DNA from 3 places in the Actinomadura rubteroloni genome. Region 1 is predicted to be linked to each of the others. Evidence: predicted binding sites of a transcription regulator. Region 1 holds the regulator's gene; each other region holds the start of a gene.
What was found. The regulator HrcA, encoded in region 1, represses chaperone genes, less so after heat shock. The targets are predictions, from matches to a motif close to TTGGCACTCTCNNNNNGAGAGTGCCAA.

Region 1 (2,265 bases):
GGACGCCGACCGCGCCGCGCCCGCCGGTCCGGGCGCGGGCCGGACGAGCGTGACGGGCCGTCCGTCGATGAGGAATCCGGCCTTGGTGAGCGGGAAGACGCGCCGCTTGCCGAACCGGTCCTCCAGCGTGACGCCCAGCTTGTCGCAGCCGACGACGGCACCGCAGAAGCCACTGTCCGGATCCTCCGCGACAAGCCCAATTTCCGCTGGTATCTCGGGAATCTGGCCCTTGCGGGGGAGTCGCCAGTCGCCCGCGAGGACGTCGTCGCCGTAGTCTCTGCTCCGCACGGATCCGCACTCTAACGAGGACGAGACGCCCCGGCACCTTCGGCCGACCCCGCGCGGGCCGTACACTTGGCACTCCAAGGTAAGGAGTGCCAGTACGGGGCAGGGGAGGTGACCACGTGCTCGACGACCGGAAACTCGCGGTCCTGCGGGCCATTGTCGAGGACCACGTCTCCACCAACGAGCCGGTCGGCTCCAAGGCTCTGGTGGACCGCCACAACCTCGGCGTGTCGTCGGCGACCATCCGCAACGACATGGCCGTCCTGGAGGACGAGGGCTACATCGCCCAGCCGCACACCAGCGCGGGCCGCGTCCCGACCGACAAGGGCTACCGGCTGTTCGTGGACCGGCTGTCCACGATCAAGCCGCTGTCGTCGGCCGAGCGCCGCGCGATCGAGACGTTCCTCGGCGGCGCCTACGACCTCGACGACGTCGTCGGCCGGACGGTGCGGCTGCTCGCGCAGCTCACCCGCCAGGTCGCGGTCGTCCAGTACCCGTCGCTGTCGCGGTCGACGGTCCGGCACGTGGAGCTGGTGCCGGTCGCCGAGAACCGGCTGCTGCTCGTCGTGATCACCAACACCGGCCGGGTGGAGCAGCGGGTGATCGACGCGCACGGCGTGACGGCCGAGGAGTCGATCGGCCGCCTGCGCACCCTGCTCAACACCTGCCTGGACGGGTGCGGGCTCGGCGACGTCGCGCACGCCGTGGCGAATCTGCCCGACCAGCTTCCGGCCAACGAGCGCCCGCTCGCGGCGGGAGTGCTGTCGGTGCTGCTGGAGACGCTGGTGGACAAGGCCGACGAGAAGATCGTCTTCGGCGGCGCCGCCAACCTCGCCCACATGGACTTCTCGCAGGGCCTGCGCGAGGTGCTGGAGGCGCTGGAGGAGCAGGTCGTGCTCATGCGGCTGCTCGGCGAGACCGGCGATTCCTCTACTGTTACCGTGCGGATCGGCACGGAGAACCCCGACGCGGGGTTCCGCTCGACCTCCGTCGTCGCCGCCGACTACGGCGTGGGCGACATCACCCTGGCCCGGCTCGGAGTGCTCGGGCCGACACGGATGGACTACCCCAGCACGATGGGAGCGGTACGGGCAGTGGCACGCTACGTCGGACAGATTCTGGCGGGTTCGTAAGTGGCCAACGACTACTACGCGACCCTCGGCGTCCGGCGGGACGCCAGTCCGGACGAGATCAAGAAGGCCTATCGCCGGCTCGCCCGGGAACTCCACCCGGACGTCAACCCGGACCCGGAGACCCAGGAGAAGTTCAAAGAGGTCACGCAGGCCTACGAGGTGCTCTCCGACCCGCAGAAGCGGGAGATGTTCGACATGGGCGCCGACCCGTACGCGCGGGGCGGCGGCGCGGGCCCCGGCGGGTTCGGCGGCGCCGGGTTCCCGTTCAGCGACATCATGGACGCCTTCTTCGGCTCCGCCACCCAGCGCGGCCCGCGCAGCCGCGCCCGGCGCGGCCGGAACGCCACGCTGCGCGTCGAGCTGGAGCTCTCCGAGGCCGCGTTCGGCACCACGCTGGAGCTGAACCTCGACACGGCCGTCGCCTGCGGCACCTGCCGGGGCGAGGGCGCCGCGCCCGGCACCCACCCCGAGACCTGCTCGACCTGCCAGGGACGCGGCGAGGTGCAGCAGGTGCAGCGCTCGTTCCTCGGCCAGGTCATGACGGCCCGTCCGTGCCCGGCGTGCGGCGGTTTCGGCAGCGTCATCCGGCACCCGTGCCCCGAGTGCTCGGGCGACGGACGGGTCCGCACGCGCCGTCCGGTCAAGGTCAAGATCCCGGCGGGCGTCGAGAACGGCATGCACATCCAGCTCGCCGGGGAGGGCGAGGTCGGCCCCGGCGGCGGCCCGCCCGGCGACCTGTTCCTGGAGATCGTCGAGAAGCCGCACCCGATCTTCAACCGGGAGGGCGACGACCTGCACTGCACGGTCGAGATCCCGATGACGGCGGCGGCGCTCGGCACGTCCGTCA
Region 2 (2,265 bases), 1.1 Mb from region 1:
CCCGACAGCTTGGCCAGACGCTCCTGGAGCTTCTCGCGGTCCCAGTCGGAGTCGCTGTTCTCGATCTCGACCTTGATCTGCGCGACCCGGCCGTGGATGTCGTCGGCCGAACCGGCGCCGTCCACGATCGTGGTGGCGTCCTTGGTGACCGTGACGCGGCGGGCGCGGCCGAGGTGCTCCAGCTCGACACCGTCGAGCTTCAGGCCGATCTGCTCGGAGATGACCTGGCCGCCGGTCAGGACGGCCATGTCGCCGAGCATCGCCTTGCGGCGGTCGCCGAAGCCGGGCGCCTTCACCGCGATGGACGTGAACGTCCCGCGGATCTTGTTGGCGACCAGCAGCGCCAGGGCCTCGCCCTCGACGTCCTCGGCGACGACCAGCAGCGGCTTCTTGGTCTGGGCGACCTTCTCCGCGATCGGCAGGAACTCCTGCACGTTGGAGACCTTGCCGTCGACGATGAGCACGTAGGCGTCCTCCAGGACGCCCTCCATGCGCTCGGTGTCGGTGACCATCTGCGGCGACAGGTAGCCCTTGTCGAACTGGAGGCCCTCGGTGAACTCCAGTTCGAGGCCCATCGTGTGGGCCTCCTCCACCGTGATGACGCCGTCCTTGCCGACCTTGTCGAACGCCTCGGCGATCAGCTCGCCGATCTTGGCGTCCTGCGCGGAGATCGTCGCGACGTGCGCGATCTCGCTCTTCTCACCGACCTCGCGGGCCGTCTTGAGGAGCTGGTCGGAGACGTACCGCGCCGCCGCGTCGATGCCGCGCTTGAGGCTCAGCGGGGACGCGCCGGCCGCGACGTTGCGCAGGCCCTCGCGGACCAGCGCCTGCGCCAGGACGGTCGCGGTCGTCGTGCCGTCGCCGGCGACGTCGTTGGTCTTGGTCGCGACCTCCTTGGCGAGCTGGGCGCCCAGGTTCTCGTACGGGTCCTCCAGCTCCACCTCGCGCGCGATCGTCACGCCGTCGTTGGTGATCGTCGGCGCGCCGAACTTCTTGTCGATGACGACGTTGCGGCCGCGCGGGCCGATCGTCACCTTGACGGCGTCCGCGAGGGCGTTGACGCCGCGCTCCAGCGCCCGGCGTGCGCCCTCGTCGAATTCCAGGATCTTCGCCATGAGGAAAACTCCACCTCTCCGTGCTCGGTGCCGCTACGCGAGCCGCCCCGGGCGCGCCCCTCGCGGGACGGGACCGGGGCGGCTGGTCACGGCGTGACTACTTCTCGATGACCGCGAGGACGTCGCGGGCGGAGAGGACGAGGTACTCCTCGCCGTTGTACTTGACCTCGGTGCCGCCGTACTTGCTGTACAGCACGACCTCGCCGACCTTGACGTCGACGGGCACGCGCTCGCCCTTGTCGTCGACCCGGCCCGGGCCCACGGCGATGACGGTGCCCTCCTGGGGCTTCTCCTTGGCCGTGTCCGGAATGACCAGGCCGGAGGCCGTGGTGGTCTCGGCTTCGAGCGGCTGGACGACGATGCGGTCTTCGAGCGGCTTGAGAACAACCTTGGTGGCGGTCGTCACGATCTGACCTCCCCTTTGCTTGCATGCCGGCACCAGCCGGCGTCAACGTTGACAGAGAGGCGACCCTGGACCGGCCTGCCGTCGCGGGTGCCAGACCGACCTTGTCGCTGTGCTTGGCACTCTACCGTGGAGAGTGCCAAGCATGAAAACTATGGGTCCTTCCCGGACGCGTCAACATCCCCACTACGTTCCTGTGGCATGGACATCGAAGGTTTCCGTGCGCTTCGCTCGGACGTCGGACGGGACGTCCTGGACGCGGCCTCGAACGCCGACGTGTCCGAATCCGGCCTGCTCGCCACGGCCGCCAAGCTCCGCGAGGCGTACCCGCCCGAGCTGGTGTCCGCCGCGCTGACGCAGGTCAGGCTGCGCGAGCGGGCGCGGGCGAAGTTCGGCGCGGACGCCGCCCGCATGTTCTTCACCCCGGACGGCCTGGAGCAGTCCACGCGCGCGGCGGTCGCCGTCCACCGGGCGCGCCGGTTCGCGGCGGTGCCCGGCCCGGTGCTGGACCTCGGCTGCGGCATCGGCGCGGACCTGCTGTTCCGCGCCCGCGCCGGGATCGCCGGGACGGGCGTCGAACGCGACCCGCTGACCGCCGAGGTCGCCCGCGCCAACCTGGCCGCGTTCGGCGTCGCGGCGAACGTCGTCGTCGGGGACGCGACGCGCGCCGACCCGTCCGGCTTCGGCGCGGTGTTCGCCGACCCGGCACGCCGGACGGCGCGGGGCCGCGTCTTCGATCCGCGCTCC
Region 3 (2,265 bases), on a different contig from region 1:
ACGGCAACTACGACGACGTCAACCGGCTCGCCTCGGAGATCGCCGGCGAGCAGGAGGACTGGGCGTTCGTGAACGTCAACGTCCGCCCGTACTACGCCGAGGGCTCCAAGACGCTCGGCTACGAGATCGCCGAGCAGCTCGGCTGGCGGCTGCCGGACCAGATCGTCGTGCCGGTGGCGTCCGGGTCCCAGCTCACCAAGATCGACAAGGCGTTCCAGGAGCTGATCAAGCTCGGGTTCGTCGAGGACAAGCCCTACCGCGTGTTCGGCGCGCAGGCCGAGGGCTGCGGGCCCGTCTCGGCCGCGTTCAAGGCCGGGCACGACGTCGTCCGCCCGGTCAAGCCGGACACGATCGCCAAGTCGCTCGCGATCGGCAACCCCGCCGACGGCCCCTACGTCCTGGACGTCGTGCGCCGCACCGGCGGGGCCGTCGAGGACGTCACCGACGCGCAGGTGGTGGACGGCATCCGCCTCCTCGCCCGCACCGAGGGCATCTTCGGCGAGACGGCGGGCGGCGTCACGGTGAGCGTCCTGAAGAAGCTCATCGACGACGGCAGGCTCGACCCGTCGGCCGAGACCGTCATCATCAACTCCGGCGACGGGCTGAAGACCCTGGACGCGGTGTCCCCGGTCGTCGCGCCGTCGGCGAACATCGCCCCGTCCCTGGCGGCCTTCCGCGCCGCCGGCCTCGCCTGAATTCCATCGAGCCGACCCGGGAGGTCAGCATGAGCACCGTGTCTGTGCGGATTCCGACGATCCTGCGGACCTACACCGGCGGCGAGTCCGAGGTGAAGGCCGAGGGCGCCACGCTCCGCGCGGTCATCGCCGACCTGGAGGCGAGCCACACCGGCATCGCCGCGCGGATCCTGGACGACAACGGCAAGATCCGCCGGTTCGTCAACGTGTACGTCGGCGACGAGGACGTCCGGTTCGCCGACGGCCTCGACACCGCCACCCCGGCGGGCGCGCAGGTCTCGATCATCCCGGCCGTCGCGGGCGGCTGAGCACGGACGCCGAAGGCGCGGTCCCCGGTCCCGGGGGCCGCGCCTTCTGTCTGCGGTGACGGCTTCATGGCCGTCCGGTAAAGGCTGATCGGCGCCCGGTGTGCGGACCGTTCCAGCCGGGAACCGTCCCCGCACGTCCCGTCGCGTTCGGCCATCGGGGCTGGTCGGAACCCCCTGGCTTGCACTCGACAGGGCAGAGTGCTAAACAGTTATTGGCACTCTGCTGTGGAGAGTGACAGCCCACAGCGTGGGTCGGGGCGATGAGGCCACGGTCCGGCGGCGGAATGGAAGCCGTCCGGAGTGGCCGTCCGTCGCGGGCGTCGTCTCGATCCGTCTCATGGCCACCTGTTCCGGGAGGACTGGAGCCCTATGGCTGCAAAGCAGATCGCGTTCGACGAAGAGGCCCGCCGCGGTCTTGAGCGCGGCATGAACCAGCTCGCCGACGCCGTGAAGGTGACCCTCGGTCCCAAGGGCCGCAACGTCGTGCTGGAGAAGAAGTGGGGCGCCCCCACGATCACCAACGACGGTGTGTCGATCGCCAAGGAGATCGAGCTCGAGGACCCGTGGGAGAAGATCGGGGCCGAGCTGGTCAAGGAGGTCGCCAAGAAGACCGACGACGTCGCCGGTGACGGGACCACGACCGCGACCGTTCTCGCCCAGGCGCTGGTACGCGAGGGCCTGCGCAACGTCGCCGCCGGCGCCAACCCGATGTCGCTGAAGCGCGGCATCGAGGCCGCCGTCGAGCGCGTCAGCGAGGAGCTGCACAAGCTCGCCAAGGACGTGGAGACCAAGGAGCAGATCGCCTCCACCGCGTCCATCTCCGCCGGCGACCCGCAGATCGGCGAGATGATCGCCGAGGCGATGGACAAGGTCGGCAAGGAAGGCGTCATCACCGTCGAGGAGAGCAACACCTTCGGGCTGGAGCTGGAGCTCACCGAGGGCATGCGCTTCGACAAGGGGTACATCTCCCACTACTTCGTGACCGACCCGGAGCGGATGGAGGCGACCCTCGAGGACCCCTACATCCTGATCGTCCAGGGCAAGGCGTCGGCCAACAAGGACCTGCTGCCCGTCCTCGAGTCGGTCATGCAGTCCGGCAAGCCGCTGCTGATCATCGCCGAGGACGTCGAGGCCGAGGCGCTGGCGACCCTGGTCGTCAACAAGATCCGCGGCATCTTCAAGTCCGTCGCCGTCAAGGCCCCGGGCTTCGGTGACCGCCGCAAGGCCATGCTGGGCGACATCGCCACGCTGACCGGCGGCCA

Region 2: the regulator HrcA is predicted to act here: its motif matches at 1,635-1,661, upstream of groES (co-chaperone GroES).
Region 3: the regulator HrcA is predicted to act here: its motif matches at 1,216-1,242, upstream of groL (chaperonin GroEL).

The regions. Positions count from the first base shown of each region.
Region 1 is NZ_MTBP01000002.1:695,085-697,349, reverse strand. Features, by position in the region: gene BTM25_RS14740 (DUF3097 domain-containing protein) at 1-288, opposite strand, end outside; gene hrcA (heat-inducible transcriptional repressor HrcA) at 405-1,418, shown strand; gene dnaJ (molecular chaperone DnaJ) at 1,419-2,265, shown strand, end outside.
Region 2 is NZ_MTBP01000002.1:1,825,135-1,827,399, forward strand. Features, by position in the region: gene groL (chaperonin GroEL) at 1-1,115, opposite strand, end outside; gene groES (co-chaperone GroES) at 1,213-1,521, opposite strand; gene BTM25_RS19890 (class I SAM-dependent methyltransferase) at 1,720-2,265, shown strand, end outside.
Region 3 is NZ_MTBP01000001.1:3,650-5,914, reverse strand. Features, by position in the region: gene thrC (threonine synthase) at 1-695, shown strand, start outside; gene BTM25_RS00030 (MoaD/ThiS family protein) at 725-1,003, shown strand; gene groL (chaperonin GroEL) at 1,373-2,265, shown strand, end outside.